Regions from separate parts of the Bacillus sp. AK124 genome, predicted to be linked through region 2. Evidence: riboswitches for the same ligand, from Rfam matches in the RefSeq annotation. Region 2 holds a riboswitch; each other region holds the start of a gene.
The links. Region 2 has a riboswitch for S-adenosylmethionine ahead of M1E06_RS00905 (5-methyltetrahydropteroyltriglutamate--homocysteine S-methyltransferase). Riboswitches for the same ligand answer to the same signal wherever they lie in the genome.
Positions count from the first base shown of each region.

Region 1: linked by a shared signal. The riboswitch ahead of metN (methionine ABC transporter ATP-binding protein MetN) and the one ahead of M1E06_RS00905 (5-methyltetrahydropteroyltriglutamate--homocysteine S-methyltransferase) in region 2 are both predicted to bind S-adenosylmethionine.
Region 3: linked by a shared signal. The riboswitch ahead of M1E06_RS14915 (methionine biosynthesis PLP-dependent protein) and the one ahead of M1E06_RS00905 (5-methyltetrahydropteroyltriglutamate--homocysteine S-methyltransferase) in region 2 are both predicted to bind S-adenosylmethionine.
Region 4: linked by a shared signal. The riboswitch ahead of M1E06_RS05610 (MetQ/NlpA family ABC transporter substrate-binding protein) and the one ahead of M1E06_RS00905 (5-methyltetrahydropteroyltriglutamate--homocysteine S-methyltransferase) in region 2 are both predicted to bind S-adenosylmethionine.

Region 1 covers NZ_CP096378.1:870,843-876,540, reverse strand. The annotation lists gene metQ (methionine ABC transporter substrate-binding lipoprotein MetQ) at 1-371, opposite strand, end outside; gene M1E06_RS04265 (methionine ABC transporter permease) at 385-1,053, opposite strand; gene metN (methionine ABC transporter ATP-binding protein MetN) at 1,046-2,071, opposite strand; SAM riboswitch class I at 2,188-2,295, opposite strand; gene M1E06_RS04255 (SCP2 sterol-binding domain-containing protein) at 2,470-2,826, opposite strand; gene M1E06_RS04250 (thioredoxin family protein) at 2,948-3,256, opposite strand; gene M1E06_RS04245 (toprim domain-containing protein) at 3,282-3,626, opposite strand; gene M1E06_RS04240 (YusG family protein) at 3,689-3,925, opposite strand; gene gcvH (glycine cleavage system protein GcvH) at 3,986-4,369, opposite strand; gene M1E06_RS04230 (arsenate reductase family protein) at 4,431-4,787, opposite strand; gene M1E06_RS04225 (acyl-CoA dehydrogenase family protein) at 4,903-5,698, opposite strand, start outside.
Region 2 covers NZ_CP096378.1:190,862-196,559, forward strand. The annotation lists gene M1E06_RS00900 (glycosyltransferase family 39 protein) at 1-549, opposite strand, end outside; gene M1E06_RS00905 (5-methyltetrahydropteroyltriglutamate--homocysteine S-methyltransferase) at 689-1,819, opposite strand; SAM riboswitch class I at 1,893-2,002, opposite strand; gene M1E06_RS00910 (DUF3298 and DUF4163 domain-containing protein) at 2,321-3,004, shown strand; gene M1E06_RS00915 (chorismate--pyruvate lyase family protein) at 3,103-3,633, opposite strand; gene M1E06_RS00920 (LacI family DNA-binding transcriptional regulator) at 3,830-4,804, opposite strand; gene M1E06_RS00925 (ABC transporter substrate-binding protein) at 5,038-5,698, shown strand, end outside.
Region 3 covers NZ_CP096378.1:2,960,430-2,966,127, forward strand. The annotation lists gene M1E06_RS14905 (DUF819 family protein) at 1-680, shown strand, start outside; gene metC (cystathionine beta-lyase) at 725-1,900, opposite strand; gene M1E06_RS14915 (methionine biosynthesis PLP-dependent protein) at 1,890-3,014, opposite strand; SAM riboswitch class I at 3,080-3,196, opposite strand; gene M1E06_RS14920 (helix-turn-helix transcriptional regulator) at 3,324-4,271, shown strand; gene M1E06_RS14925 (DinB family protein) at 4,352-4,840, shown strand; gene M1E06_RS14930 (helix-hairpin-helix domain-containing protein) at 4,852-5,307, shown strand; gene M1E06_RS14935 (esterase family protein) at 5,419-5,698, shown strand, end outside.
Region 4 covers NZ_CP096378.1:1,109,288-1,114,985, forward strand. The annotation lists gene M1E06_RS05595 (ABC transporter ATP-binding protein) at 1-608, shown strand, start outside; gene M1E06_RS05600 (ABC transporter permease) at 598-1,929, shown strand; gene M1E06_RS05605 (sunset domain-containing protein) at 1,958-2,638, opposite strand; SAM riboswitch class I at 2,770-2,877, shown strand; gene M1E06_RS05610 (MetQ/NlpA family ABC transporter substrate-binding protein) at 2,934-3,758, shown strand; gene M1E06_RS05615 (MDR family MFS transporter) at 3,879-5,060, shown strand; gene M1E06_RS05620 (DUF4257 domain-containing protein) at 5,281-5,610, shown strand.

The DNA of each region.
Region 1 (5,698 bases), 680 kb from region 2:
GATTTATACTTTTTAGAGTAAATGCCGAATGGCTCAAGGTGTACCGCGCCGACGTTAACAAGATCATAATCTTTATTTTCTTTCATTTCCTGTTCAAGATACGGGACGTGCTGGAAATAGTTCGCATCGAGATCTTTCGTTGCAAGCGCTTTGTTGATCAGTTTGTAGTCCGTGAAATTTTTGATTTTAAGCTCATAGCCTTTTTCTTTCAAAAGCGGCTTTGCTTCTTCAAGGATTTCAGCGTGAGGCGTCGGCGTCGCTCCGACTGTGATGACTTTGCTGTCTTTATCCCCTTCGCTGCTGGAAGATCCGCAAGCGGCTAAAACGCCTGCAAAAATGATGAATAAAGCTGTTAATAAACCTTTTTTCATGTTGATGTCCTCCCTAACGTTTGTCTAATTTATTTGTTATAAAATCCCCGATAAACTGGATGATAAACACAATAGCTAAGATGAAAATAGTGGCGATGAGTATAATATCGGGATTGTTCATCTGAAAACCGTTTACATAGGCAAGGTTCCCGAGTCCGCCTGAACCGATTGCTCCGGCCATCGCCGTCGAACCGATCAGTGCAATCGCCGTAACCGTAATGCCAGAGATCAAGGCCGGCATCGATTCGGGCAGGAGCACTTTAAATATGATCGTCGATGTTTTGGCTCCCATCGATTTTGCCGCTTCAATCACGCCCTTATCAACTTCGCGCAAAGCGATTTCAACCAGGCGGGCATAGAACGGAGCGGATGCGATAATCAAAGCCGGAAGTGCGGCGTTCGGCCCCAAGATCGTGTTCATTAAAAACTTTGTGAAACCAAGCAGCAAAATAATCAATATAATAAAAGGAATAGACCTGAACACATTGACGATTGCCGAGATTACACCGTTCACGACCCGATTCTGCCAAATGTTTCCTTTTGAAGTCAGATACAGCAGCATACCGAGAATCACTCCGATGATAAAAGCAAACAATAGGGAAATTCCTGTCATATATATCGTTTCATACGTAGCTTCCCACAGCTGCTCCATATCTACGTTTGGAAACAGTTTTTCAAACATTCGTGATCACCTCTGCTTCTACTTGACGGCTCTTGATGAAATCGACCACATCATTGACCTCGTTTTCATATCCGTCGACATGAATGAACAATGAACCGTATGCGCCGTCCTGAGTTTGCGAGATTTTGCCTTGAAGGATGTTGACTTCAACATCGAACTTCCGAATGATCTGTGTGATCAGCGGCGATTCGGCCGCTTCACCGACGAAGGTGAGCTTGATCGTCCGCCCGGATGTCGTTTCTTCGAGGAAATGCTTCAGCGTTTCCTGTGTTTCCACCGGTTCTGTTACCTGCTGAACAAAGCGCTTTGTCATTTCTTCCTGCGGCTTGAGGAATACGTTCAGCACATCGCCTTCTTCCACGACCTTTCCGTTTTCCATGACGGCCACTCTGTGGCAGATTTTCCTGATAACATGCATTTCATGAGTAATCAGGACAATGGTCAGTCCGAGCCTTTCATTGATATCGGACAGAAGACCCAGGATCGAGTCAGTCGTCTGCGGATCAAGCGCTGATGTCGCTTCATCGCATAAGAGAACTTTCGGATTGTTTGCGAGCGCCCGAGCGATGCCGACGCGCTGCTTTTGGCCTCCGCTAAGCTGTGAAGGGTAGGCATTTTCCTTGCCTTCAAGTCCGACAAGCTTTATCAGTTCAGCGACTCTTTTCAGACGTTTTGCTTTGCTGACACCGGCGATCTCCAGCGGAAACGCAATATTGTCGCGGACCGTTCTTGACCACAATAGGTTGAAGTGCTGGAAAATCATGCTGATTTCCTGCCTTGCATTCCTCAGCTTCTTCCCTTTGATCTCACTGATTGTTCTGCCGGCTACTTCAACCGTGCCTGAAGTCGGCTGTTCAAGTCCGTTCAAAAGACGGATCAAGGAGCTTTTTCCAGCTCCGCTATATCCAATAATTCCGAAGATTTCACCTTTTTTAATCGTAAGGGTGACATCCTGGACAGCATTGACATCTCCATGCTTTGACCGATAAATCTTTGAAACATTTTGAAGATTTATCAAAAGCCATCACCTGCTTTCTTGCTCAATTCTCATAGTTGTCTAAATCCCTGATCAAACAATGAAAAAAGCCTTTCTGCACACATGAGCAGAAAGGCTTTTGAATAGTCTGGGCCTTTCTCTCATCTTTCAAAGCATAACGCTTCGTGTGAATTGGCACCATTTCAACACGTGTTGATGGTTGCCGGGTTTCATAGGGCACTTCCCTCCACCTCTCTGGATAAGAGAATCATATATTTATTTTTTGATTATTATGATCGGAATTCTTAAAGTAGGATATCATGCGAAAAAATAGTTGTCAACTATTTTTCGTAAGACAATCGGCCTACGGCGAAAAGAGACGAACGTAAACGCTCGTCTCTGTCCGACTTATACACGGAATGTGCCGATTTTTCAAATTTTTAAAATGTCTCTGAATAAAGATCGCTGTTTTTAAAAAAGCCGTCCGTCAGCCATAAAATCGCTTCAAGCTTCAATAAAGCTCTGAATGAGCCTTTTACTTGAACAGTGCCGCGCTGTACGAGATGCTGCAATGAAATATCGCCGTGAAGAAGGTCAATAATCTCGCTTTGCTCTCCAAAAAAGGTCAAATGAGCTTTCTCTGCAAGAGAAGATTTTTCCATTTCTCCTTTTTCGTTGATCGCTAACGTAAAAGCTTCTTTCTCGCCTTGAAACGTAATCAGCAAAGCCGTTGTCGATAATAGAGGTTTTAAAAAAAGAGCCTTGTCCTCTCTTTCTATCAATCCCATTTTCTCCAACTGTATAACCTCCTGTAAATTGGTCATACTTACAGATTCTCTGTCTGCCGCAGGAGTTCCTTTAGGAATTGCTCGACAAGTTTTTGCTGGTTATTTCCCGAGAAATATGTCAAAACCGCCCTTAATCCACAACATTTTGTTTAATCGTATCGTATAAGTAGGAAACGGAGTGAAAAGCGTATTCTTTTTTGACGACTTCCCCGTTTTTGTAAAGGATAAAGCATGGAACGCTTTCTATTTCCTGCTGCTTGGCAAATGCCGGGGAATAATTGAGATTGTTTTTATAAAAAGGAATGTCCTTTATCATTTCATCAACGACTTCCAGCATTCTTCCGGCCAGCTGACACGTTCCGCAGAACGGCGTGTATACATATAGAAGACAGGTCTCATGTTCAAGCCGTTTTAGCTCTTTTTCTTGGAGTTCTTGCATCTGTTGAACCGCACCTCAATACATTTTATAATAAATATTTTGTATGTACCCGGATGTTTGAACGAATTAATACTTCTGCAACATGCTGACTCGGGGCGGAAGCGACTTCTTTGTATACCCTATCGATGTATAGATGCGAAGCTTGGGGGAGCTCCCTCGTCAGCTGCCGGCGGAGCTTTTCCCCTGATTCATCGGAATCCACCAGGATATAAACGTCTTTATCAAACAGCGTTTCGGCGAATTCATCGAGTTTTGCCTGGCTGATCGTTCCGTTTGTGCAAATGATATCCACGGGCTCTTCGATGACATGCTTCACTTTTTGCTTATCTGATTTCCCTTCGACGATCATGACTTTTTCATTTTCCGGCATATGGATCACCTTTAAAGATTTACTTGTAAAAAAAGGCAGTGAATATTCACCGCCTGACTTGATTAACACCAGCCTTGGTGGTCATCACAGTCTACATATTTAGCATCCGGACCGCTTACGGTATCCGCCGTTTTGTAAAATCTCTCATCTTGGAATGAATATCCAGATTTCAACTCGTATTGATCCTTTCCGGTCATTCGGCCGATCAGCTCATTCTCATGGTACAGCTGCATTCCGCCGTTTTTTAATCGGCTTTCCACATGTTCTGTAATATCAATACGTTCTTTTTTCAGCGTCAATTTGGACACCCCCTCTTGATATAGAGTATCCAAACGACACATGGCTATCCTGAATAATCCTTAGTCTTCTTTTATCATGTCCTCATATTGCTCGGCTGTCATCAGATTTTCGATTTCAGAAGCATCGGACGGCTCGACGATAATCATCCAAGCCTTTTCATACGGAGACTCGTTGACGAATTCAGGGCTGTCTTCCAGATCTTCGTTCACTTCGACCACTTTTCCGTTGATCGGGGCATACAGCTCAGAAACGGTCTTTACGGATTCAACGCTGCCAAAAGGCTCGTCCGCTTTGATTTCGTCTCCCACTTCAGGAAGCTCGACAAATACGATGTCTCCAAGTTCGGATTGGGCGAAGTCTGTAATGCCGATTCTGACTTTATCTCCTTCTGTTTTCACCCATTCGTGTTCTTCTGAATAACGCAACTCTTTCGGTGTGCTCATGCTAACCCCTCCATAAAGTGTTTTAATCGATCCTACATTGAAGATATCATATTTTGATGGGTTATAACCAGTATGTCTTAAACTGATCTTCTTTAAAACCGACCGTTACTTTACTGCCGTCTGTCGCAATCGGACGTTTGATCAGCATACCGTCCGAAGCCAGCAGTTCCAGCTGCTCATCTTCAGACATGTTTTGCAGCTTGTCTTTTAAGCCGAGTTCACGGTATTTTTGTCCGCTCGTGTTGAAAAACTTCTTCAATTCAAGCCCGCTTTTCTCGTAGAGCTCTTTCAGTTTTTCCTTGCTTGGCGGCTCTTCTGCGATATGTATCCCATTGATTTCTTTGCCATGGTCTTCAAGCCATTTTTTCGCTTTGCGGCATGTCCCGCATTTCGGATACCAGTAAAAATCCAAAGCCATACATACACACCCCTCTCATTTAATCGAGGTAATTTTAACACAGATCGAATGAAAAACCTAAAACCGTGCTCCATTCTATAACAGCTAAAAACCCTGCCTAAGCAGGGCTTTTCGTTTAAACGATATATTTCTCAGCTTCAAAGACTCCCTTGGCTGCCTGGCGCTTTTTCTCAATGACATTGACAGGCATAAAGCGCGTCAATTTGCGGAGCGCAGACAGCATCATCCGCAGCGAATCACCTGATTCCATCGCAATGAGCGATTCCTTGGCATGGCTTTCAATTTCCTGAAAGGCAACTTGTGCAAAAATCTGCGTATAAAGAATTTTCTGGGCGTTTTTGTCTTCCCCGGTTGCCTTGATGGCTTTTTCTGTACGCAAAATAGCTGCTTCCATGGCGTAGACCTGGCTGACAATGTCGGCGATATTCACGAGGATTTCCTGCTCCTGGTCGAGCGCTTTTCCATATTTTTGCGCGGCGAGTCCCGCGATCATGAGCGCGATTTTTTTGGCGTTTCTCAGCAGATACTTTTCCTGTTCCAAAACGCCGTCACCTGGTTCTTCAGGCATGAGCATCATCAGTTCTTCCTGAAGCGCCTTCGCTTTCTCAAACAGAGGAAGCTCGCCTTTCATCGCTTTTTTCAAGTATGTGCCCGGGACGATGAGACGGTTGATTTCATTTGTGCCTTCAAAAATCCGGTTGATCCGTGAATCGCGGTAAGCCCGCTCCACTTCGTATTCCTGCATGAATCCGTAGCCGCCGTGGATTTGGACGCCTTCATCAACGATATAATCAAGCGTTTCAGATCCAAATACTTTGTTAAGGGAGCATTCGATTGCATATTCAGCGATCGATTTCGCGACCTGGCGCCCGTCTTTTTGCTCTTCTTCGCTCAAGGTGCCCATTTTGTCT
Region 2 (5,698 bases):
GTATGCTTGCAGCATTTTGACGTTAAAGCCGACGCCGACCATACAGAATGCGCCGAGCAGCCAGCCGATTTTTCCTTTCCGGACTGCTTTAAACAACATCCAGGTTGCAATCATCAAACAAAGGGTGAGAATGCTGTCGACGTTGTTTGTATGGCTGACCGCAACGGCAATCGGCGTACACGCCATAATAAGAGCTGAAATTCTGGCCGCCGTTTTGCCAAAAGTAGGTTTTACAATAAAGTACAACAGTGCTACGGAAATCACTTCGGCAATCGCTTCAGGAAGAACGACGCTCCAGCCGTGCACGCCGAACACAAGTGCAAAAAGTGTCTGAATCCAGAGTGCAACCGGCGGTTTATCAACTGTTACAAAGCCTGCTGGATCAAATGATGCGTAAAAAAAGTTATGAAAACTTTGGGTCATACTTTCAACGGCCGCCGTATAGTAGGCGTTGTCTGTGTCACTATTCCAGATGCCGTACAAGTTTAAAGCTGCAGATAATACAAGAATGAAGACCAGGAATATATCGATTTTCCTTTTCTTAATCATTGTTCGATCACCTCACTAAAGAGCATTATAGAAGCCAAATATGATCAAACTATGAACAAATCAAGAAGGAATTTTAAATTGTATAGAGGGGCAAAAAAAAGAGACATGCCGTCAGGAGGCATGTCTCAAATATGAGGTGTTATTTCCATACGTCTTCTGCGATCTCGACGACATGGCGCAGTTTTTCCCATTGCTGCTCTTCCGTCAGGAGGTTGCCTTCTTCTGTGGAGGCAAAGCCGCACTGCGGGCTTAGGCACAATTGGTTCAGGTCGACGAAGCGAGCTGCTTCGTCGATGCGCCGCTTAATATCATCCGGGTTTTCAAGCTCTCCGAATTTGGACGTGATCAGACCGAGGACGATCTGCAAGTCTTTCCGTTTGACATAGCGAAGCGGTTCGAAGCCGCCGGAGCGCTCGTCATCAAATTCAAGGAAAAGTCCGTCTAAATTGAGTCCGTCGAAAATCGTTTCTGCAGCCGCATCGTAGCCGCCTTCCGCCACCCATGTTGACTGGAAGTTGCCGCGGCAGATGTGCATGGTGACCGTCAAATCGTCCGGGCGTCCTTCAACTGCTTCATTAATCGTGTTGGCGAAGGACTGGCGCAGTTCATCAGGCTGGCGGCCGAAGGCTTTGATCTGCTCATGTCCTTTGTCTGAGAAAAATACCGACCAGGCCGTGTCATCCAGTTGCAAATAGCGGCAGCCGGCATCGTAAAATGCGCGGATCGCTTTTTTGTAAGCCTGCGCGACATCGTGATGGAACTCATCCAGATCCTCGTACGGGCTTTCTCCAAGTTTTCCTCTGAAAAACAGCATATTCGGGCTCGGAATCGTCATTTTCGGCGTATGTGTGCCCGCAATATCATGAAGAAATTTATAATCTTCCAGCATCGGATGGTTTGTAAAATCGACTTTGCTTGTTACTTTGATTCCGCGCGGCTTCGTTTCAACATTATGAAATTGAATGCCCTTATCCGCTGTATATCCTTCTACGCCGTCAAGCCCTTCAAGAAAATCGAAATGCCACCATGACCTGCGGAATTCCCCGTCAGTAACGGCTTTAAGGCCAATTTCTTTTTGCTTTTCGACAATGCGCTTGATCTCTTCGTTTTCGACTTCGCGCAGTTGTTCAGCGCTAATTTCACCGTTCGCTTTTTGAATACGCGCTTTTTTTACGGGCGCAGACCTTAAAAGACTCCCCACCTGATCAGCTCTGTACGGTCCGATTTTTTTCCCAGGCGTTTGCTTCAGTACATCGGTTGATTGTGTCATGCTTCATCCCTCTTTCTTTATAGACATAAAAAAGCTCTTCCCGATAAGGAAGAGCTTGATATATTCAATCTCCTCCTTATCTTCAAGAGCACGTACATGCTCTTAAGGATTTAGCACCATTCTGTCATAGACAGCGGTTGCCGGGTTTCACAGGGCCAGTCCCTCCACCACTCTTGATAAGGAAAACCTTTTTATGCAATTTTTTAATAGTTTTAATATTAATACTTTTTATAAAAATGTCAATGGGTTTAAAAAAACTATTTGGTTTTTCATTTTCTTCTTCTGCGGTTAAACCGGAGGGCGTATCGAATCAGCGTGTGAATTTTTTGTCAAGACAGTCGTTCAAATGGTCAACAAGGTGCTGAACGAACAGGGTGAATTAGAATATTTTTCAATTTTTATCTCCGAAAATAGAAACTTTCTCGCGAGTTCACCGGTCTATCATGTGTACCCGATTTCAAAATGGGTATGATAAACAATGACAGATTAAGGAGGGTTCTTATGAACAAAAAAACAGTGTTTAAAGCGTTAGGTATGCTGATGACAGGGGTATTGTTTTTTGCGCTGTACGGTGCGGCCGCACTTCCTTCTGCACACGCGGCAAATGAAAAAAAGCCGACGGTCACGAGCCATACTTACAAAAACATTAAGGCTTTGAAATACCCGCAGGTTGCAAATGTAAGCAGCAAATCTCTCCAAAATAGGATCAACAAAGATTTTAAACGTTATATTGAGCAGTCCTACAAAGATTATGTAAAAAACAAGAAAGACGGCCAACAGCACGGATACCAAACAGATTATCAAACGTCCTTTGAAGTGAAATACCGGACCGGCCAAAAGCTAAGCATTCTGACAAGTAATTACGTCTACTCCGGCGGAGCGCACGGAAATACGGCAGTCCGCTCTTTCAACTATGACCTTGCCTCTAAAAAGCGGGTGTATTTATCAGATATCTTAAATACAAAATCGAAAATGGATAAGACAAAAACATACATTTACGACTATATTCAAAAACACAGCGACATTTTCTTCCCGGATGTGAAGAAGAAAGACATCGTCCTTGGTAAAAACACGGCTTTTTATTACACAAAAGACGGCATTGCGATCGTCTTCCAGCAATACGATGTCGCTCCTTATGCTGCCGGAAATCCGGTCGTTGCCGTGCCGAAAACGGTGTATCAATAAATAACAGCCCCTGTTTCGCAGGGGTTTTTGTTTTGAGGGAAGAAGGAATGGGGAGGTTATGGAAGCCTTTTCATGAAGTGGCAGCTGACGGGCATGATTCAGCCCGCAGTCCGTTCGCAGATTTTTTCTAAATCGAATAGCTCGCAGACATAGAACATGCACTGCCGGCCGCTGATAATCTGATATTTTTTAAAAGCATATGTCCGGTCTGCTGAAACAGGTACAAGTTGTGTGAAATGTTTTCCCAGGCAGTCGCCCGTACTGAAAATTTCACGCCTTGACTCCAGTTCTGCAATGATTTTCCCGATGGGAAGCCTTTCTGCCTGCAAATCTTGTTTGATGGCGGGCGGCAGTAAGTTTGTTTTAACATAGACATAATTATAAGATAAATAATCATCGCCTGTTTTCAAAGAGGAAGTTCTAAACAAGATGTCATCATCGCGTTGAAACAGCCTCGCTTCTTCAGGTGACAGCTTGTCATAATCAATATTATTTTGCTGAAAAACTTCGATTTCGGCTTTGCCGCCGATCAGCGTTTCAATCGCTTTGGTTGTTGAACCATCGGTTTTGGTTAACATGTCTTTTACAAGAGCAACTAGAGTTTCAGGAAAAAAGTGGCTTACGCTCAATGAAAGGCACCCCCGTACCAAAATTAGAATTTTTTGAAAACTTGTCTTTAAATTTATCATGTGGAGATGCGTTTGTCTAGAAAAATAAGTTAAATTTTAGGTTAGTAATGTAAATTTTATATTTTTAACAATTGGATAGATCAGGATATGTATGGAAAAAGGAGACGTCAATGTCTCCTTTTTTTGTGCGATTCATTTAAGTCGTCTCTCCTTCTAAAAGCTGTACGGGCAAATAGGTTTCCAGCGGTAAATCATCGAATTCGCCTTCAATGGCTTTGGACAAAATCTCGATGGCCGTCTTGGAAATGAGTTCAATCGGCTGCTGGATGGTTGTCAATTCCGGGAGGATGGACTGAACGGCTTCCGTTCCGTCGTAGCCGATCACCTTTAATTGCCCGGGAATGTCTTTTCCGCGTTTTTTTGCTTCGGTGATGACTGTAGCGGCCATGAGGTCATCGCTGGCAAAAATGCCGTCAGCCGCAGGCTGTTCATCAAACAGTTTTGAGATGATTTCCCGGTAATTTTGATGAAAGGGAACCTCATATGTAATCGGCTGCCTTCCGTGTTGTCGCATCACATCTTCATATGCTTTTCGTCTAAGATTTGCCGGTGTTTTCAGCTCAATTGGTCCGTTGAGATGGATGATGTGCCGGCAGCCTTTTGCAATTAACAGTTCTGTCGCTTTTCTTCCTCCGTCATAGTTATTGGAGCCGATGACGGGAATCGTTTCCGATAAGTAATGATCGATGGCGACAATCGGCAGGTTTTGCCGATGATAGTTTAAGATTCCCCTGTTGTAGGTCACGGCGATGACGCCGTCCACTTGATTTCGCATCAGCATTTCCAAGTATTTTTCTTCTTTGTCTTTGCGGTTCAAGCTGTTGCAAAGCAGCAGTTTGTAGCCCATGGCAGCGCAGATGCTCTCAATATGAAAGGCCAGTTCGCCGAAAAACGGGTTGCTGGAGTTAGGGATGATGAGCCCTATTAAATGAGTTCGTTTACGAAATAAAGAGCGGGCCAAATCGTTTGGAAAGTAATTGATTTCTTCCATCGCTTTATAGACTTTTTCTTTTGTTTTTTCACTAATATAGCCGCGGTTATTTAATACCCGCGATACGGTTGTTGGTGAAACTCCCGCTTTTTTTGCAACGTCGTGAATGCTAGGCTTCATTCCCTTTTCCCCCTGCTAGTTTACTGAAATGGCTTACAATTCTCGTCACGCACTTATTTTAGAGAATCGGACTGATATGTGCAAGAAAATGCCATGATTCTGAGAAATGTACCGGGATGAATAATTGGGGAAAAAATATGTCAACCGGTTGACATGTGAAACCGGTTGACATACAATTCACTTGAAAGCGCTTTTATCTGTTGATTTATGAAAAATGGGGGGAAGTGACAAAGATGAAAAGGTGGCTCTTCGGAATTTTTTCGTTGTTACTGATGTTTGCGATGTGGGGCTGCAGCAATAGCAAAAGTGCAAATAGCCAAGATGGGAAAACGCTTACGATGTGGGTGCACGTATCTGATGATAGTGAAGAAGGAAAGGTCTATCAAAAGCGGGTGGACGCTTTTAATAAAAAGTATGCCTCCGAAAACGTCAAGGCAAAAATTGATTTCATCCCCAGAAGCGGAAACGGCGGCGGATATGAAGACAAAGTGAACGCGGCGCTGACAACGAACACCTTGCCGGATGTGATCACTTTGGACGGACCGAATACGGCGGCTTATGCGAAATCTGGTGTAATTGCGCCATTGGATGAGTATATCAAAGACCAGGATGATTTATTGCCGAGCATTAAGCAACAGGGAACCTACCAAGGGAAACTGTATGCGATCGGCGTCAGCGAATCGTCGGTCGGTATTTACTATAACAAAAAAATGCTGAAGGACGCCGGCGTTGACTTGAAAACGCTGCCAACGGTTGAGAATCCATGGACGTGGGACGAATTTCTTGAGCTTTGCAAAAAGCTGAAAAATAAATATGACAAACCGGCCATCGATATGCAGTTGCAGTCAAAAGACGAAATGCTGACTTATGCGCTTTTGCCATTTGTTTGGTCGG
Region 3 (5,698 bases), 1.6 Mb from region 2:
TTTTCATTTTAATGGGGATACCGGCGCTTAAATGGTTTCAAAAGCGCTTTGGCGTTCATGAAGAGACGGCCGGCAGCAAAAATCAGGCGGAAGCCTATTGGAAAAGAAAAGAGATGTCCTTGCAGGACATTGCTTTAAACATCGGAACCGCCTTCGCGATCGTTGCTGTGTCTGTAAAAACAGCGGCCTTTTTCAAAGAGCGTTTTTCTTCTGACGGCGGGTTTCAGTTTCTTGCCTTTATCTTGGGTGACCAGTTCCTGCTGCTGACGACGCTGACAATTTTGCTGACAATCGCCTTTCCCCGCTATTTTGAACGGCTGCGCGGCACACAGGAAATCGGGACTTATTTGATTTACTTATTCTTTGTGGTGATCGGCATTCCGGCAGACTTGCGGATCATTCTCATGAACGCACCGCTCCTTTTGGCATTTGTGTTTGTGGTTGCCATGTCCAACCTGCTCGTAACGCTTGCCGCAGGAAAGCTGTTGCGTTTTCGGCTCGAGGAAATTCTCTTGGCCTGCAACGCATCTGTCGGCGGTCCGACAACAGCGGCGGCGATGGCGATCGCCAAAGGCTGGCAGAGCCTCGTCGCTCCGGTTATGCTGGTCGGGACGTTCGGATATCTGATCGGCAATTATGTCGGCACCCTCTTGGGCACATGGTTTTCTACCCTGGTTTAAACGCAAAAAAAGCCGCAGATTCCCTGAAGAGTCTGCGGCTTCTTTTATGATCGGGCGAACGCTCCGGATACGGCTTCCAATGCACGGGCAAAATCGGCCTGCAAATCATCGGCATGTTCCACACCGACGCTCAGCCGCAGAAGGCCGTCGGTAATCCCCCGTTTTTCCCGCTCTTCTTTCGGCATAGCGGCGTGTGACATTTTTGCCGGATAGGAAAGGATCGACTCCACAGCGCCGAGACTGACGGCAAAGACCGGAAGAGAGACGCGTTCCACAATCTTTTTCACGGCTTCTGCATTCTCCAGCTCGAACGAAAGGACGGCGCCGGCGCCATATGACTGGTGCCTGTGAACTGACGCACCCGGATGCGAAGACAGCCCCGGATAATACACTTGTTTGACGGCCGGATGCTTTTCAAAAAATTCAGCGAGCTGCTGAGCTGTTCGAGATGCTTTTTCAAGCCGAACCTGCAGTGTTTTCAGCCCTCTCAGCACAAGCCAGCAGTCTTGGACGCCGAGAACAGCGCCGAACGAATTTTGCAGCTTATAAAGTTCTTCCCCGAGCTTTTTGTCTTTCACAACGGCAAGTCCTGATAATACGTCGCTGTGTCCGCTTAAAAACTTCGTCGCGCTGTGTAGCACAACATCGACGCCGAGCTCGAGCGGCCGCTGCAGCGCCGGGGTCATAAACGTGTTGTCAAGAAACGTCAGACAGCCGTGCGCCTTGGCAAGCTTGACGACGCCTCTGATATCCGTAATGCCGAGCGTCGGATTTGACGGTGTTTCAAGGTAGATGACTTTTGTATTTTCCCTTATGTTTAAAGCAATTTCATTTAAATCCGTCATATCGACGAAAGTATGTTCAATCCCGAAGCGGCTCAGCACTTCCGTAATCATCCGGTAAGTGCCGCCGTACACATCTTTTGTGACAAGCACGTGATCGCCCTTTGACAAAAGCAGAAAGGCGGTGGAAATCGCGGCCATTCCGGATGAAAAAGCAAATCCCCTCGTCCCTCCCTCAAGCTCGGCTATCGTGTCTTCAAGCGCCGTTCTTGTCGGTGTTCCTGACCGGCTGTAGTCATATTCGCCGAATTTGTCAAAAGAGCCTTGATGAAAGGTTGAGGCGTGCTGGATCGGCACGCTGACGGCTCCGGTTGCTCCGTCCGTTTTATTTTGGTTATGAACAAGCCGTGTTTCAAGCGTCCAGTTTTCATGACTCATGCGGAACCGCCTCCCCTTTTACTTTTTCCAGCGCAGCTTTTAGATCCTGCTTTAAATCGGAGACGTGTTCGATTCCGACTGAAAAGCGCAGAAGTCTGTTGCAGACGCCGTTTGCAATTCGGATGTCTTCCGGGATATCCATATGGGTCTGTGTCGCCGGATAGGTGATGAAGCTTTCGACTCCGCCGAGGCTTTCGGCGAAACAGATCGTCTTGAGATTTTTCAGCAACGGATTAACCCATTCTTCTTTTTGAACGCGGAATGACAGCATGCCGCCTTTTCCCGGATAAAGAACATCGGCAATTTCCTCCTGCTCTTCCAAAAAGGCCGCAAGTTCCCGCGCGTTTTCCTGATGCTGTCTCATCCTGAGAGCGAGCGTCTTCATCCCTCTCATTAAGAGCCATGAATCGAACGGCGATAAAACCGCGCCGATGGCGTTTTGGTGCTGGAACATTTCCTCAGACAGCTCTTCGCCTTTTGCAACGACAAGCCCCGCCAAAAGATCGTTATGACCGCCCAAATACTTCGTCGCGCTGTGAATGACAAGATCAGCGCCGAGCTCAATCGGCTTTTGCAGAACCGGTGTATAGAACGTATTGTCAACAATGAGCAGCAAGTCGTGCTCTTTGGCGATTTGCGCGATTTTTTGAATATCAGCTTCCTGCATGAGCGGATTTGTCGGCGTTTCTACAAACAGTGCCTTTGTATTGTTCGTGATTTTCGACTTGATACAGTCTTCGTCTGAAAAATCGTCGTAGAAAAAGCGAAGTCCGTATTTCTTCCATTCGTTTTCAAAAAGGCGGTACGTTCCCCCATATAAATCGGACGAAACGATGAGCTCATCCCCGCTTTGAAACAGAGCCATGATCGTCTGAATGGCAGCCATACCGGAACTGAACGCAAAGCCGCGCGTTCCCCCTTCGAGTTTCGCGATTGCATCTTCAACAAGCTGTCTTGTCGGATTTTTTGTGCGAATGTAATCAAACCCTGTGGATTCCCCGATCCCTTTGTGCCTGTACGCAGAAGAGAAATAAACGGGAGGATTGACAGTTCCCGTTATTTCATCACTGCGGTTGCCGATTTGCGCCAGCGTTGTTTGTACATGTTCAGTCATATGACACCATCCTTTTAAAAATAAAAAACCCCTTCTTCATAAGAAGAAGGGGGATTATGCGCTTCTTCTTATCTTCCAAGCATCTGCTTGCTGGATTTAGCACCTTGGTACACTGACATCGTCAGTGCAGACCGGTTGCTGAGGTTTCAAAGGGCCAGTCCCTCCACCTCTCGTGATAAGAATCTCTTCAATTTTCTGATTGTTCTTTACTTTAACCTAAGTCAAGACATTTTTCAAGGGTCATTTTTAAATCTTTCCTCATATTGAACATGGTATGATGAAACCAAACGACGGAACCGGAGGAATCAGATGCCAAAAACAGAGCGATTAATCGAATTGATGATGACCGTTCATACAAAACGAAAATTTACGGCCGGGGAGCTCGCAGCAGAATTCGGGGTTTCCTACCGCACGATTCTCCGCGATCTGGACGAGCTGAGCGCGCTCGGCGTCCCGATCTATTCTGAAACAGGCGCGAACGGAGGCTATTATTTGCTGAATGAACCTGTGCTTCCGCCGCTCTTTTTTACACAATCAGAGGCGGCGGCTATGTTTTTCGCGTATCAATCTCTGCAGTTTTTCGGATCGCTTCCCTTTGATGCGGAAACGCGGATGGTTTTAAAAAAGTTCTACCGCCACCTTCCCGTGGAAACACAGGAGCGGATTGATGCGATGAAAGACAGAATCGTGTTCTGGAATCCGCATCGTCCAAAAGCCGCCGAACATTTAGAAACGCTTCTTGATGCAGCCATCAATCAATCCGTTTTGACGGTCGTTTATGACGGAACAGACGATTGCGCGGAGAGATCCATCCAGCCCATCGGCTTGTTCAGCTGGAACGGCTTCTGGTACTGTCCGGCCTATTGCTTTAAAAGGCAGGCGTTCAGACTGTTCCGCGCCGACCGCATCCTTCGGGCGGAAAAAGCGGCCAGCCCGCTGGCCCGCCAGCTTCCCTATCGATCGGTTCTCAGCTGGATCAAACATTCGGAGAGCGAGTGCTCTGAACCGGTGCGGCTGCAAGCGGAACTGACACGCAGAGGAGCCAGGCGGGCTGCGGCTGATGTGGACTTATTCAAGATCCTCACCATGCGGGATGACGGGACGGGGGCGATCGATGCAAACCTCCCCAGACCAGAACTTGAGTATTTCGGGGAACTTTTGTGGAACCTCGGCACTGAGGCAACTGTCAAAGAACCCGCGGAAATCAAGCTTCAGCTGAAACGAAAGGCTTCTGACATTTTAGCAAGGTACGACTGACTTTTTTTTAGAATCGTGACAAAGCCTGTCAGGATTAGGTGATACTTTTAGAATAATGCCAAATGGAAAGGATGAAGCAAATGAATCAAGTTCAAGCCCTGCGGAGCGATTTGTTCCACGAGATGGAGACGGGCATCCGCTCCACGTGTCATCTTCTGAAAAAAGTGAAGGAATCTGACTGGTCTTACCGGCCCGCCGACCGCATGCGAAGCCTGAAAGAACTGGCAAGCCATCTGACGGCCATCCCAGAAGCCGACATGGCTATCATGCAGGAAAAGGAAGAGGCCGCCATCTCCCGAATTGAAAAGAAGTATAGTGCATTGCAGTCGGCTGACCAAATGGCTGAAGCGATGCAGAAAGGATTCGCCGCTTTTCAAACGTATATGACTTCCCTCTCCGACGAGGAATTTTTGACGAAAAAAACAAAGCCGTTTTACCTTGATGAAGGGATGACCCAAAGCCGCTGGCTGACGGAAACGCTCACCCACGTCTTCCATCACAGGGCCCAGCTGTTTAATTATTTAAAACAGCTCGGCTATGACGTCAACATGTTCGATCTGTATCTTTAAAAGGTGTTCATATGAAGCTGCCTCTGACAAAAAAAGAACGGTCAAACTTAAGGACAGCCAAGGTAAAAATAAAAAACACGGCATATATGGATCTGTCCGTCCTTGCACATACGCTCGGTTCGTCTTTGGAGCGCGCCGCATACATCAAGGCGCTCGCCCAGTTTCAAACCGCTCCTTCCATCGGGCCGAAAATGGCGCAGTGCGCCGTTGACCTGGGCTACTATTCCCTTGGCGACATCAAGCATGAATCAGGTGCGGATTTGATCATCCGCCTCGAAAAACTGAAAGGCTACTGGGAAGATCCTTGTGCAGAAGATGCGCTGCGATGCATCGTCCATTACGCCAACGATCCCGAAAGCGCTAAAAGCTGGTGGGATTTCACAGAGGAAAGAAAAATGTACCGCGAACGCTGCGGATACCCTCCGGATAGACCGTCAACGCCCTGGTACGAAAAAAAACGGACATAAAAAATCACGGCTGCCGAACAGTTCGGCAGCCCTTTTCGCTTCTTTCACAAGAGAATTTCGTGTTAAAATGAATGGAAACGTTCACAAACATTATTTCTGGAGGAATTCATCTTGGCTATGAAAACAGGAGTCATTCAGGAGAAGAAGCTTTTTTCGGAAGAGCTCGGCGAGGAAATGGAGCTTCTCGTCTATTTGCCGTCATCCTTCTCGCCGCTTTACAAATATCATGTGATCATCGCACAGGATGGACATGACTATTTCCGCCTCGGGCGCATCAGCAGACAGGTGGAAGAACTGCTGGCGAACGGCGAAATCGAAAGAAGCATCATCATCGGCATTCCGTACAAAAACGTACAGGAAAGAAGGCTTACATACCATCCGGAAGGGTCAA
Region 4 (5,698 bases), 920 kb from region 2:
CCGTCGAAAAAGGCGAAATCGCCTGCATTGTCGGACGGAGCGGTTCCGGAAAATCGACGCTGTTGAACTTGATTTCCGGCTATATCGCCCCGACAGAAGGTAAGATCGTCATTGACGGCACGAATGTCACGAATTACGGCGAAAAAGAATGGGCGGCATTCAGGCTTGAACATTTCGGCTTCATCTTTCAAAGTTTTCAGCTGATTCCGAGCCTGACGACTTTCGAAAATATCGAGCTGCCTCTGACTTTAAAAGGTGTTCATCCGTCTGAGCGGAAGCAACGCGTCAATGAGATGCTTCACCGCGTCGGCCTTGAAAACCACGCCGGCCACTATCCGAATGAGCTTTCAGGCGGACAGCAGCAGCGCGTCAGCATCGCCCGCGCTTTGATTTTGAATCCGTCAATCATTTTAGCCGACGAACCGACAGGAAGCCTGGACTCCGAAACAGAACAGGAAATTCTCGAATTCATTCGGCAGCTGAACAGGGAACGCGGGATTACATTTGTCATCATCACGCACGATGACGAAGTGGCATCGATCGCCAATACGAAATTTCAGTTATCTGACGGCGTGTTAGAGAAAGGGGAAGAGACTGTTGAAGTTTAAGGATCAGTTGAAGTTTATTAGAAGAAATATGAAGAAAAACCGCCTGCGTGTATTCATGACCATTCTCGCAACAACGGTGGCCTGCGCATTCTTAATCGTGCTCGCATCGGTCGGGTTCGGCCTGCAAAAATCGCTGACTGAACAGCTGATGAAAGAGCAAATCGTGACTGAGATAAATGTTGTCGGAAAAGAAGGGCAAAGCGATCAGAAAGTTCAAAAGAAAGACTTGAAAGAATTCGAAAATCGCAAAGATGTGTCCGCGATTATCGAGCGCACGCAGGTGTTCGCACCTGCTGAAGCAAAGTTGGGCAACAGGACAAACAATCAAATGTCGAATATCACGATTACTGACATGGCCGCTGAACAAAAAGCCAATATCAAACTCGATCGCGGCCGCGTAGCGAAAACACCGAATGAAATCGTCGTCGGCTACCATTTCGGGAAGAATCTCTGGACGAAAAAAGAAGCCCAAGATTATGAAAAGCAGATGGAAAATAATGCTGAGGAAGTAAAAGAACCAAAAGGATACGCAGAAGATATTCTCGGCAAAACAATTGAATTAAAGATCTCAAAAATGGATGAAAAAACAGGAGAAGAAGGGAAAGCGAAAACATATGATCTGAAAGTTGTCGGAGTTACGAAAAAACCTTCTTATGAATGGGCAAGCGATTCAACAGTCTATGTCAGCAACGACATGCAAAAAGACATCACCGGATTTCTGAAGGCGGACAAAGACAGCGGCACGATCGAAAAAAAGCTTTCGGTTTACGCGGATAACTTTGAACATGTCGGACAGCTGACAACAGATTTGGAGGATGAAGGCTACTACGTCGATTCAATAACGAAAAAACTCGAAAGCATTAATCTTTTTTTCATGGCTTTTAAAATCGGTCTGATCTTCGTCGGAGTCATTGCCGTCTTGATTTCAGCGATCGGCATTTTCAACACGATGACAATGGCGGTTACAGAGCGGACGCAGGAGATCGGCATTATGAAAGCGATCGGGGCAAGCCCGAACGTGATCAGGAAAATGTTTCTGCTGGAAAGCGCCTATATCGGTATCTTAGGATCTGTTTTAGGTGTTATCATTTCATACGGTGTCAGCTTTTTAGTGAACAAGATTATACCACCTATTTTATCATCGGTTTCAGAAGGAGGAGCGAGTGCGGCAGACTTCAGCATCACCTTCTCGTACATTCCGGTCAGTCTTGTCCTTATCGCGACCTTGATCAGTGCAGGCGTCGCCATTCTTTCAGGCCTGAACCCGGCCATTAAAGCGACAAGAACGAACGTGCTGACAGCATTAAGAAGAGAGCTTTAAGAAAAAAGCCGGCGGTATGCCGGCTTTTTTAACGTTTCGGAGGTCTGTACCCCGCATCACGCGCCTCCTGTTCTGTGCAGAACCAGCGGGCGACGTTTTTCGTGCGGTCATAATATGTACTTCCTGGTGTATGATAAATATGGTTGACGCTTCCTTTGATTTTGCACTCCTGTTTGCTTTCACCGCTGTTTTTCTTAGGGGAGGGCGCGCTGTGTGACGTTCCGGCCTGAGCGGTGGCGTTCTTTTCTTTTACAGTGGCTTCGGTACTGCCGCTTTTTTCTTCAGCCTTAGCCAGTTTTTCTGACAGCGATTTTGTTTTTTTCGTAAGCGAGTCTTTTTCTTTTGTCAGTTTTTCGTTTTCTTTTTTTAATGTGTCATTCTCCGTTTTGGCTGCCTTCAGTTTTTCGTTTGCTTGATTGAGCTGCTGCTTTAATGCGGTTTGCTCCTTTTGTACAGCGCTGTGTTCAGTTTTCAGTTCCTGAAGCTCGGTTGTCAGGTCCTCTGTTTTTGTCTCATCGACGGCATATGTTTCCTCACTGTAATAAGGCGCAGAGATGATCAGGAGGAGAAGTCCGCCTGCAAAACAAGGATAAAAGAGTTTTCTGGAAAACCTTTTGCCTGGAGAAAAGATTCTTCTGATCAAATGAAATACAAGGTAGCAGATGGAAAAAATAAAGGATAAAAACCCGATCAGCATGATAGATTCCATGATTCGTCTCCTTTCGTGTTTGATAACTATATTTTAGCTTAAAAAGAAAAAAATGTTTATACCAAAAAACTTCTTGCAAATCTAAATATTCAAACGTAAAATAAAGAAATCATTTAAAAAACTGAATATGCAGCTTATAAAGAGAGATGGAGGGACTGGCCCGGCGAAATCTCAGCAACCTGCAGCAGAGCAAGGTGCTAAATCCAGCAGAATGTCAGGCGCATTCTGAAAGATAAGTTGAACAACTCTTTCAGGCGCTGAAAGAGTTTTTTTTATTTTGGAGGAGGAGATGTACATGAACAAGATATTAAAATGGACTTCCGTGCTGGGACTGGCCTTGAGCATGGCGCTTCTGACCGCATGCGGAAACAATGCCGAAAGCGATGGTAAAACGATCAAAATAGGCGCTACTGCAGGACCGTATTACGATATGGTCAAAAAAGCGATTCAGCCTGAACTTGAGAAAAAAGGCTACAAAGTTGAAGTGGTCGAATTCACCGACTATGTACAGCCGAACACGGCGTTAAGCGAAGGCGAACTCGACGCCAATTTGTTTCAACATGAGGTTTTTATGAAATCATACAATCAAGAAAACAATAAACATCTTGCTGCACTCATTTCTGTGCCGACCGCTCCGATGGGTCTCTATTCTGCCAAATATAACGACTTGAACGATGTCAAAAACGGGGCGGAAGTGGCTGTTCCAAACGATCCGGCCAATGCCGCCAGGGCATTTTTAACGCTCCAGGATCAGGGGCTGATTCGGCTGAAAAGCGATGTCGACACATTGAAAGCCTCTGTGCAGGATATTGCGGAAAATCCGAAAAAGCTGACATTTAAACAGCTTGAATCTGCCAATCTTCCAAGAGCGGTCGATGACCTGGATATCGCGGCTGTCCCGGGTAATTTCGCTCTCTCCGCTAATATGAAGTTGCAGGACGCGCTGGCGCTTGAGAACATGCCTGACCGCTACCGCAATCAAGTGGTAGTGGATGAAAAAAACAAAGACAAGCCATTCGCCAAAGATCTCAAAGAAGCGGTAAAATCCAAAGCTTTCGAAGATGCGATCGATCGGGAATTCGCCGGTTTCGGAAAGCCAAAATGGATGACGCAATCATAAAAAAATTCCCCCTTTAAAAAGGGGGTTTTTTATGTTGAAAATCGAAATCGTGTCAATTGAAAAAAATGGGCAAAACGAATAGAATCTAGAGGGAATGCTAAAGAGAAAGAAGGAAACGCTATGCCGCGCACATTATGGCTATTGGTCATCGGAATGTTTATCAATGTCACAGGGGCATCTTTTTTATGGCCGCTGAATACCATCTATATCCATCAGCATTTGGGAAAGTCGCTGACAGCGGCCGGATTTGTGCTGATGCTGAACTCAGGGGCAAATGTGCTGGGCAACCTGTTCGGGGGATATCTATTCGATAAAATCGGCGGATTTAAAACCGTCGTACTTGGAATTGTGATCACGTTTGCGAGCCTTTCAGGCCTCGTCTTTTTTCACGAGTGGTTCCAATACATTCTTTTCTTAACACTGGCCGGTTTTGGATCAGGGATCGTGTTTCCGGCATGCTATGCAATGGCCGGCTCGGTTTGGCCGGAAGGCGGCAGAAAGCCGTTCAATGCTGTATACGTGGCGCAAAATGCAGGGGTGGCAGTTGGTTCAGCGCTCGGCGGAATTGTCGCGTCTTTTTCATTTACGTATGTTTTTCTGGCGAATGCAATGCTGTATGCCGTCTTTTTCATGATTGCGATTTTCGGATTTAGACGCATTCGGTCTGAAAAAGCCATGCAGTCTTCTGTTTTGGATCATGCCGATTCAGTCAGCGGGAAATCTAGATTCTCCGCGCTTTTGGTTATATGTACGGGCTACCTGCTCGGCTGGGTCGCTTATTCGCAATGGTCCTCGACCATCGCTTCACACACCCAGGAGCTGGGGATATCTCTTGGGCAGTACAGCGTACTTTGGACAGTGAACGGGGCGCTCATTGTTTTCGGTCAGCCGCTGATCGGTTTTTTTGTGAAACGGTTTGCCGAATCGCTGAAAAACCAAATCGTGATCGGATTTGTCATTTTTATGATGGCATACGGAATTTTGTTTGGCGCTGAACGGTTTCCGGCGTTTCTTGCCGCGATGGTTGTGCTGACCATTGGCGAAATGCTTGTATGGCCGGCTGTGCCGACAATCGCCAACCGTCTCGCTCCGAGGGGAAAAGAAGGGTTTTATCAAGGGTTTGTCAACAGTATGGCGACCGGCGGAAGAATGATCGGGCCGCTTTTTGGCGGAATGCTGGTTGATTATTTCAATATGCAGCTTTTGCTCGCGGTTTTGCTCGTATTGCTGCTGTTCGCAATAGGAACGGCGTTTTTATACGACAGGAAGGAAAAGCAGCTCTCCGCTCAATCAGATGCATAAGTGGTATAGAAAAAATAGGTAATTGTAATTATATGAAAATGAATCGAAGGAATCAAGATTATCAACCAAATCTTCACATATAATGGAAGAAACAAGCTTTTTTTCTTCTCAGACAGAACACATTTTCTGTATGGTAGTATCGAATATCATCGCAAGGGGTCTAGGGGGGCTGCTCGATGGCCTGAAGTCGCTTGACTAAACTAAGGGCTTTAGGAAGGTGATGAAGATGCTGCATCAAGTTTTGGTTGCTTGTTTGATTGGAGGGATTATGGGGGTTCTCGGGCACGTTAAAAAAAGAGGGCGCCTCGAGAAACCGAGAACAACGAAACGATTCATTTACCTTGGATTTTTTGAAGATATTCTTGTCGGAATGGTTGCTTCTATTTTGCTTGTTTTATCTGCGGAACCTGATTCTGGAATTCAGCTTGTCGTGTTATCGATCATTGCCGGCTACGGCGGTGAAGCTGTATTGAGAAGCTTTGACTTTGTCAGAGAACAGCAGGCAAATGTACAGAACTCCGAACGGCAAAACAAATCTCCACACGATTAAGATCCTCACTCTTACCCTTTTTTCAGCACATTCCCATTGTATACAAACCTGCTTGCACTTATGAACAGAATTCTATAAAATACAGATA